2 regions of the Paenibacillus sp. Mc5Re-14 genome follow, and region 1 is predicted to be linked to the other one. Evidence: riboswitches for the same ligand, from Rfam matches in the RefSeq annotation. Region 1 holds a riboswitch; the other holds the start of a gene.
What was found. Region 1 has a riboswitch for thiamine pyrophosphate ahead of BN1546_RS06645 (ECF transporter S component). Riboswitches for the same ligand answer to the same signal wherever they lie in the genome.

Region 1 (4,941 bases):
ATAAAAAATAAATATAATATCTACAGCCGAATAGCCGATCGCATAATAATACGTGCGCTTGGTTTCATTAGCAAAACCCTTCGCTTCCATGGCAATAGCAATGCGCTGTGCACGCCGGATACTTTGAGCGAGTAGCGGAATTGCGTACCTGCGGAGCGTGGCGTACATATTCCATTTGGACACATGCTGGTGTAAACCTCGAATACGGTGGGCATGTCTCAAAGCCTGAAATTCCTCCAGCATCATCGGCATCAACCGCATAGCTGCCAAAAAGCTGTATGCATACTTGGGAGGGAGCTTCCATTGCTGCATCAGTGAATAAAAAAGGCTCACCGGACGAGTCGTTAAACCAAACAGCAACCCTGCCGCGGCCATACTCAGTGCACGAAAGCCCAGATGCATGCCTCGGAAAAAGCTTTCCTGCGTAATATGGATCAGGCCCCATGTCCACCAGGTCGTCACTCCTTTGCCAAACATCATCATGCCTGTTGAGGTTGAAATAAACACCAATATAAAGGGAGATCCGTACAGGAGCAGACGCTTCCATGGATGGCCTGACCAGACAAGCAACAGCAGCATAGCACATGCAACATTAAACATAACGTTCGGATCATGGATGACTATAACGATCACAAACAGCAGGGAAAACATCACGAGCTTTAGGCCCGGGTTTACACGATGCAGCCATGTTTCATGATGAGAAAAGGACAGGCTCATACTGTAGTTCCCCTTTCTGAATCCGCCATACATCGGTACAATATCGACGGACAATTTCCGGGTCATGCGTAACCATCACAATGGCCGTGCCTGCCGCTCTCAGCTGCTCCAACATATCCAGCATGACAAAGGTATTACGCGCATCCTGCCCAAAAGTCGGTTCGTCCAGCAGCAGCACTTCCGGCTCACGGATCATAGCCGTAGCAATACTCAACCGCCTTTTTTGGCCCAACGAAAGCTGATACGGATGGCGTTCATCCAGCCGCTCCAGTCCGAACTGTATAAGTATTCGATCCACTCGTTCCCTACACTGTTCAGCTGTAAACAGGCTCTTGGGTAACGAATATTCCAGTTCCCTTCGTACGGTGTTCGCTACAAATTGCAGCTCTGGATTTTGAAATGCAAACCCAATACGCTCAGCCAGTTGCTCCGTATTGCCTGCCTCAGCTCCGCACACGCAATAACGACCCTGCGTGTGAAGTAAACGCATCATAGAGAGCAGAAGCGAGCTTTTGCCAGCCCCGTTTTCACCGACCACGCCAATCCAGTCGCCAGGCTTCACCTGCGCTTGCTCCACATAAATGACTGTGCTCAAACCCCGGAGTCCGCTAAAATGTTCTAGCTCCAGCAAATCCGTTGTAGGTGCTGAGGTGGACGGACTATCCGCATGCCCTCCATCTTTCTGCTGCGTCACAGACTCTCTCCAACGCGGCGAAGACGATTCATCCCATATCCCCGGATACCACACGCCATACTCGGATAATGCCTGCCGATGCACATGAAATACTTCTTCCGCCCTTCCGTCCGCAATCATTTCTCCTTGATCAGAAAGCACCACAATTCGATCCACATCCTGGACAATTTCATTGATTTTATGCTCTACGATCACCAGCGTCTGGTCTGCCGAAATGTTGCGAATGGTATCCCACACCTGTGTCGTGCCCTCCTCGTCCAACAAAGCTGTCGGCTCATCCAGAAAAAGCACTTCCGGCTCCATAGCCAGCACAGAGGCAATCGCCAGCCGCTGTTTCATTCCCTGTGACATGCTGGCAATGGGCAAGTGTATATCATCCGTCGATAGACCAACCTGCATTAGCAGCTCGCGAATACGGGATGGCATCTGCTCCCTTGGAACCTGTTTATTCTCCAACACAAAAGCCAATTCCTCGTCTACATACGACATACAAAACTGCGTGTCAGGATCTTGAAATACAATACCAGAGAGACTCGGGATCACAGCAGCATCGTATTTCATAGGCACTTCTATCGTGCGTGGAATCAGTCCGCTCAGCACCTGAAGCAGCGTTGATTTGCCGCATCCGCTTGGACCCAGCAGCAGTAGCTTTTCCCCTTTGCGGACAGATAAGGACATATTGTGGAAAAGCAGCTCTTGCTCACCGGGAAATTTCAAACGAAGACGGGTGATCGAAGCCACCACATCTTCGTTGGCCGCGCTCATCAATCCAGCCCCTTATAATCTTGTTCCGTTGCCGGTCTCAAACTTCGCGTAACTCCGGTTACCTCCAGCGCCTTAGCCAGATAGAAAGCGAATACCCCAGCAATCACAATACTGCCAATCATCCGAAATCCAATATACAAAACATAGTTCCAGGTCGATAGCTGATCAATATACCCATAGCTGAAGTCTAAAATCAAAGAAGTGACAGCCGCCCCTGCCGCAGCTAATGATACGACCCACAGGTTTGCGTTCCGATACAGAAAAGCCGCAAAGAACAGCTCCGCTCCCAAGCCTTGCAGCAGACCATAGTACAAGGTGGACATGCCCCATTCGCTTCCCAAAAAAGCACTGACTGTTGCCGCGGCCACTTCTGCCAAAATCGCAACTCCCGGCTTGCGAATGATAAGATAAGCGAACGTGCCAGCCATAAACCACATGCCATACATCAGTTGCTCAGCGTGTAGACCGAATGGTTTCATTAAATCATAGGCAGGTCCCCATATTTTGTAGACCAGCCCGAACACCACGGAGATTACAATCGTGACCAAAATATCAGTCAGCTTCAGCCCTTTCGACGCTCTTACATTCGTGTTCATTGTTGATACGCTCCCCTTTTTCGTTAAAATAGGCCTTCTGGCCATAAAAAAAAGCCTGTCCGGAGCTGAATCTCCAGGCAAGCTTTATGCGCAGTCATAAAATGATCACCATACATTATCAGTTGTCGACATATCTCATATAGCACAGTAGTCTACTGCACTGAAACCGAGCCAAAGTCAGGTACAAAACAAGACACGTTTGTCCGTCTGCAACTTTTTACAGACCCGCAGCTCGTTAACTTGATATATGATATGAAACGAATCCATCGACTAGTCGCCACCAATAGGCGGTAATCCTGTTTCTTGTATAGTGTTCTAGGTTTCTCTACGCTGGCATTACCCAGATCAGATTTCACGGTCGGCGGCAAGGGCCACCCTCTCAGCCTGACTATCTCAAGCTCCCGACAATGCTTTTTAATTCACTATAATATATACCACATCTATGGCTTTGACAATCCTATAATCCGAAGAAACGTTTGCCTGTTTCCGTCGTCGCGATTTCGATCTCCATCATGCTGCGGCCTGTGCACTCAGCAATCGTAGCGGCGATGTGAGCGAGATACATCGGCTCATTACGCCCTTCTTTGGGCTTCACAGGCAGATTACGCGGGGTCAGAAACGGAGCATCCGTTTCAATCATCAACCGGTCGAGCGGAATATCCCTCACCAACTCACGCAGATGCTTGCCGCGCCGCTCATCACAGATCCAGCCTGTGATACCGATATACAGTCCCATTTCCACATACGTATGCAATTCCTGAGCAGTGCCAGTAAAACAATGCACCACCGCTTTATCTACAAGCTCTTGATGCTCTCGTAACATAGCGACAAAATCCTCATGCGCATCTCGTTCATGCAGAAATAAAGGCATATGTAGCTCACCCGCCAGTTGAATCTGCTCTCCAAACCATCGGCGCTGTACATCACGCGGAGAAAAATCACGGTTATAGTCCAACCCGCATTCTCCTATGGATACGACCTGCGGCTGAATCGCGAGTTGGCGGAGCTGTTGAATCGTATCTGTGCTGCAATTTTTGGCATCATGGGGATGCACGCCAGCTGTAGCATACAGCTGACCAGGATAACGCGCTGCATACTGAGCAGCCTCTCGACTACTGCGAACACTGGTTCCAGTAATAATCAACGGTGTAATCCCTACAGCCGCTGCTCTCTCGACCACCTGTTCCCGATCTGCATGAAACGAACGGTGCATTAAGTTCACACCAATATCAATCAACGGTGTACTCCTATCCATCTCAATCCCTCCTTCGCAAACTACAATCTCGGATCAATCGGCTCCGATTCCAGAGATAACGCGGCAAGGACGCATTCATGAATACGCTCCACCGTATCTTTGCGGACAAAACGTTCCACGCCCTCCATGCCAAGCGCTCCTTCCATCAGGGCATGACGCTCCTTTTTGTTCGTTCGACGCTGCTTCAGACGTTTTAAATTCTCAGGGGCAAGATAATCCATACCGTAAATGATGTGCAAGTACTTCCGGCCTCTCACCTTGATTGCAGGCTGAATCATCTTGTCCCGATTTTTCATCAAAAAGCGTTCCGGCTTGATCACAATGCCCTCATGACCATCCTCTGTCATCTCATTCCACCAGCGAATGACCTCTTCCTCGCTTGTTTCATCCGTGATGACACGATACTCTGTCTCCATAAATATAGAGGACAGTCCTGCCAGCTCCCGGTTGTGCTCCATATGCCAAATATGAGATTGGTCAAAAAACGTCTGTCCGCTGTGGGCCAGTGTATGAAACGGTGCAATACGAATTTCATCCAGACCGTCCACATCCCAGCAATATTTTTGAAAAGCCTCTTGGAACGTTACGGCATTGCCATATTTCCGTTCCATTTCTTCCAGCCAGTCTCCAACCTCTCGGCCTGCAACCTTCGCCTGCTTCAGCTTGTCTACCAGCTTACTGCGATCCAGCAGAGCTGCTTCACCCACATGCGCATACTGTGCAGCAATCAGTTCCCGAGCCTTGAGATTCCACGGTACAATTTCTGCATCCAGCAACACAAAATCCGTCTGGTGCTGTTCAAAATATCCGGCATCCACTAGATCCGCATTCAGTTTCTCCAGCACCTGCTTCCCAAAGCCTGACTCAAAGAAGGGTCGTCCGCTTCGGGTGTAGATCGTGCCCAATGTCGGGTA
Region 2 (4,941 bases), 190 kb from region 1:
GAACTGATCGTGCCAGCGGAATTCAAAACGCGCCTTGGACAAAGCATCGTCCCGCTGCTGTGCACGTGGATGGCCCTTCGCCAGATCGGCAGCATGTGCGGCAATTTTGTAGGTAATAACTCCCTCGCGGACATCATCCTTGTTCGGCAGACCCAAGTGCTCCTTCGGCGTAACATAGCACAGCATGGACGTCCCGAACCAACCGATCATGGCCGCCCCGATAGCTGAGGTAATATGATCATATCCTGGTGCGATATCCGTCGTCAGCGGTCCTAAAGTATAAAAGGGAGCCTCCTTACAAATTTCCATTTGTAAATCCACATTCTCCTTGATTTTGTGCATAGGGACATGTCCCGGCCCTTCAATCATGACCTGGACATCATGCTTCCATGCGATTTGCGTTAGCTCGCCCAACGTCTTCAGCTCTGCAAATTGTGCTTCATCATTCGCATCATAGATACTACCCGGACGCAGACCATCCCCGAGAGAAAAGGCCACATCGTAGGTTTTCATAATTTCACAGATTTCTTCAAAATGCGTATACAAAAAGTTCTCCTGATGGTGCGCAAGGCACCAAGCTGCCATAATCGACCCGCCCCGGGATACAATTCCCGTCATTCTATTCGCCGTCATCGGTATATATCGCAGCAATACTCCCGCATGAATTGTAAAATAGTCCACTCCTTGCTCCGCCTGCTCAATCAGTGTGTCTCGATACAGCTCCCACGTCAGCTTCTCTGCTTCGCCGTTCACCTTTTCCAGTGCCTGATATAGCGGCACCGTCCCAATCGGTACGGGTGAATTCCTAATAATCCATTCACGCGTTGTGTGGATATTACGACCTGTGGACAGGTCCATGACGGTGTCTGAGCCCCAGCGTACCGCCCAGGTCATCTTCTCCACTTCCTCCTCGATGGAGGACGTAACCGCGGAATTTCCAATGTTTGCATTGATCTTCACGTGAAAATGGCGCCCTATGACCATGGGCTCGCTTTCCGGGTGATTGATATTTGAAGGTAAAATGGCTCGTCCAGCCGCCAACTCCTGCCGCACAAACTCGGGCTCCACTCCTTCACGGATCGCCGCAAATTCCATTTCAGGCGTAATGATCCCTTGCCGCGCATAATGCATTTGCGTCACAGTGCGCCCTTGTGAAGCCCGAAGCGGACGGTTAGTCACGCCGGGAAATTCCACTGTTTCCCGTTTGGAGCCGGGTTTCAGTCCATTATCCTCCGGCTTGACGGCGCGGCCCGCGTAAGCCTCCACATCCCCCCGTTCCAGTGCCCAAGCTCGCCGTAATGGTGGCAAGCCCTGACGAATATCTACCTGATAGGCTTCATCTGTCATCGGACCGCTGGTATCGTACACACGCAGTGGCTCATGATACTCTATCCCCTGCGGCGTATGTGTGGGATGCAGCGCGATTTCACGCTCTGGCACGGCAATGTCCGGCCGAGAACCTTGAATATACACCTTGCGGCTCCCCGGGAAAGAATTAACCCTACTGGATTGCTCCGCACTTGTCTTCTCTACTGCTGTTGATTTCATTCCTGTTTCTTTTGTTCCTTCGGTTTCCATCGATTTCATGATCCATTCCTCCCGTATCGTTGAAATGACACACCGATCCGGAACCATTCCGAGGGTGGCGCTGATCTATGCAAAAAAGCCGGTTCCCTAGGGAACCGGCTAATCAAACGAGGCAGCTATCCAGACAGCACGCACATGGAATAAAACCCTATGCGTCACCGCAGACAGCAGCTGCGTATACATTTCAATGGCCGATTACTTCCCTACGCTGGTATGATCCAGATCAGGTGCAAAGGGTCCGGAATCTTGCCCGATTCCATCTCAGCCTGCATTACAGGCTCCCCCAGTAACTGTGATACTTTCTATTCACATGAATTGGCGGCTATAACAGACATCCGCCATCTCTATCAGACTACTTTAAATTTATAGCTTTGGCAACCCTTGTATGATTTCCTTTTGTATTGATTACTGTTACGGGAGCATAAGCCCCATTTCCTTAGCTGCTTCGATCAAAACCGGAGCAAAATCATGCAGCGTCTCAGGCGCAAGTCGACTGACCGGGCCGGATACAGATAAAGCCGCCGCGACCTGCCCCTTTCGGTTCACAATAGGCGCGGCCACAGCCGCAGCTCCTGGCTCACGTTCTTCATAGCTAGTCGCATACCCCTTCTCGCGAATGTCCTGCAGCTGGGCTTTATATACCTCAGTATCTACTGAGGGAGGCCATTCTTCACTGCTTAGCAGTACCTCCAGCTCCTGTGGCGGCATAAAGGCCGCCAGCACCTTGCTGGAGGCTCCCACAGCCAGCGGCATACGCGCTCCCACGGGAGCAACCCTGCGGATCGCCTGATTGCTCTGCACGGCTTGTATGCGAATACGCATGCTTCCATCCCGCAGGTACAAGCTGACCGTCTCCCCTAAGCGATCACGCAGTCCTTCCATTGCAGGCTGTAACAACACCGCCGGCTCATCGCTTTGGGACAGATGCGTCGACAGCTCCCATATGCGAAAACCAAGCCGATATTTTTCCGTTTCGGCATTCCGAACGACAAATCCCCGATCCTCTAGCGTAGTCAAAAGACGATGAACAGTGCTTTTATGTAGACCAATTTGGGAGGCAATCTCCGTTAGACCAAGATCAGATTCTGCGGTAAAACACAGCAGTATATCAAGTGCACGCTCTACAGCGCGGACGGTTAATTTACGGTCTTCCATCGTGAACCGCTCCTCTTGTATCCATATTCGTTTCACACTATGAAACATGGTTACATAAATTATATAGAATAGTCGCGGCTACTGTAAACCGATGTTTTTGTGACAACCATATTACAGAACAAGAACAAACATCGACAATTCTTTGCATCATTTTTACTTTTCCGGTTCAGACGTTGACTTTGGATAATACCCATCATACGATAATAGGTATCTATACGGACATACCCTACTATTTTCAAGTGGAATTATACCTAAATTTTATGATTCGAAGATCAATTCTATATAAGGAGGCTCTTACATGATTTCGACATCCCAGCGCAACGCTCAGCTACAGACCGCTGTTCAGGAGCCGTCCACCCCACTCTTTAATCCCCGTATGCTGCGGTTCAAGCACGTTGTGATTGCTCTGCTGCTGTCGGTCGTATTTTTTCTATTGTTTTGTTTTATTGCCTTGCATGCTTACATCGCCTGGGTGCTTACGAATCCCACCGTCGCGCCATTATACTCTAATCCGATGCAGGCCAAAGGTATGCCTTATGAGGAAGTCAGCTTCCCAGCCAAGGATGGTAGCCGCATGGTACAAGGCTGGTATATCCCGGCAGATCAATCGCGGAAAACCATAATTTTTAGTCATGGCTATGGAGCTAACCGCGAAGAAAGCTGGATTCCCATGTATGATCTGGCGCATTATGCCCATAGCTTGAACTTTAATGTGGTCATGTTCGATTACGGATTTGCGTCACAAAACAGCAAGGCCGTCGCAACCGGAGGCAAGGCAGAATCCCAACAGCTTCTTGGGGCCATCCAGCTTGCAAAACAACGCGGCTCGTCGGAAATTATTGTATGGGGCTTCTCTATGGGAGCAGGAACCGCTCTTCAGGCGGGTTTGCAAACCAAAGATGTGGACGCGATGATTTTGGACAGCACCTTCCTACTGGAACCGGATACGCTCTACCATAACATTCACAATCAAATTAATTTGCCGAGACATCCATCTTTGGAAATACTGGAGTTGCTGTTTCCAGTCTTGAACGGCACCAGTTTGCATCAGATTCCATATCAGGAGGTTAAAAAAGAGGACTATCCGTTTCCAATCATGTTTGTGCATGGTACACAGGATGAAAAGGCCCCTTACCCCATTGCGGAAAAGCTCGCTGCCAATCAGACCAACCCGCTTTCCAGTGTATGGATTGTCAAAAACGGGATACATGAGCTTATTTTCAGAGAGCACCCTCGTGAATATTTGCGGCGGGTATCGACGTTTTTAAGCAATGTGCAGGAGCTGGAGGACAAGAAAACCACGGCTGCTGCCCATAAACAAACGACTACGAAGTAAAGAATTATTTTCGAAATAAGCATTCATCGCCTTGAAGAAGTCTGCCTATGGACACTTAACCCGTGCCGTAGACAGGCTTCTTTTTTTATTTTCCACGATTAATTATTGTTCTGCACAACAGGTATAACCTGATGAAGGAAGTTCATAGACATATTCCCGATGAGACGGCGAATATACTGGGTACATATGCATCCAGGACAGATCTGCTAGATCTGCCGGATAGCCATAGTGGGATACGGGAGGTAAAAACGATGCTGAGTACTTATGGGTCTTTCCTGCCCTTACGTGTGCTGGAGGAAATTCGTCATTGGAAGCAGCAGGAAAGTTGGCATGTGGAAGTGATTAAATCCGCTACTGAAGGGCTAGAACCTGCTTATGTGCGGCTGCTGGATGATTGGCGAACCGTATTTGAACAAACGGAACGGGCCGCCATAGAGTTGCTTGAAGAGCAACGGAGCGCGCTTGATCCGGTAGAACAGGCATGGCAACATCAGGAGAAAAAAGCGTCGTCTGCCCCCCAAGCTCATACACACCAGCTGGATAAACCATCAGCACATTCAAGGGGATCAGACGCATCAGCAACTGGAGAGAAACCGTTGTCCGAATCAGGCTTGAATTCACAGTCTGCCTCTCAAGAATTAAATCGTCGACTGGACGATTTGCTGCAAACTGCGAACCGTCAATCACAAGAATATGTACGGCAGCTAGGTTTGCTGACCGAGCACAGTCATGCATTGCGTCAACAGCCAAAATCCGCCGGAGTTGTAATACACGCAGCACATGAAAGTCAATATTTCCTGATTTCGACAACTCCCTTTCAAGAGCCCGGCTCCATCGCACGAGCCGCTGGGTTGTATCATGTA

Region 2: linked by a shared signal. The riboswitch ahead of thiC (phosphomethylpyrimidine synthase ThiC) and the one ahead of BN1546_RS06645 (ECF transporter S component) in region 1 are both predicted to bind thiamine pyrophosphate.

The regions. Positions count from the first base shown of each region.
Region 1 is NZ_CVPD01000001.1:1,460,345-1,465,285, forward strand. Features, by position in the region: gene BN1546_RS06635 (energy-coupling factor transporter transmembrane component T family protein) at 1-717, opposite strand, end outside; gene BN1546_RS06640 (ABC transporter ATP-binding protein) at 692-2,176, opposite strand; gene BN1546_RS06645 (ECF transporter S component) at 2,176-2,772, opposite strand; TPP riboswitch at 3,078-3,187, opposite strand; gene BN1546_RS06650 (TatD family hydrolase) at 3,230-4,027, opposite strand; gene BN1546_RS06655 (polynucleotide kinase-phosphatase) at 4,048-4,941, opposite strand, start outside.
Region 2 is NZ_CVPD01000001.1:1,654,779-1,659,719, forward strand. Features, by position in the region: gene thiC (phosphomethylpyrimidine synthase ThiC) at 1-1,548, opposite strand, end outside; TPP riboswitch at 1,771-1,882, opposite strand; gene BN1546_RS07505 (IclR family transcriptional regulator) at 1,999-2,742, opposite strand; gene BN1546_RS07510 (alpha/beta hydrolase) at 3,041-4,078, shown strand; gene BN1546_RS07515 (Fe-Mn family superoxide dismutase) at 4,330-4,941, shown strand, end outside.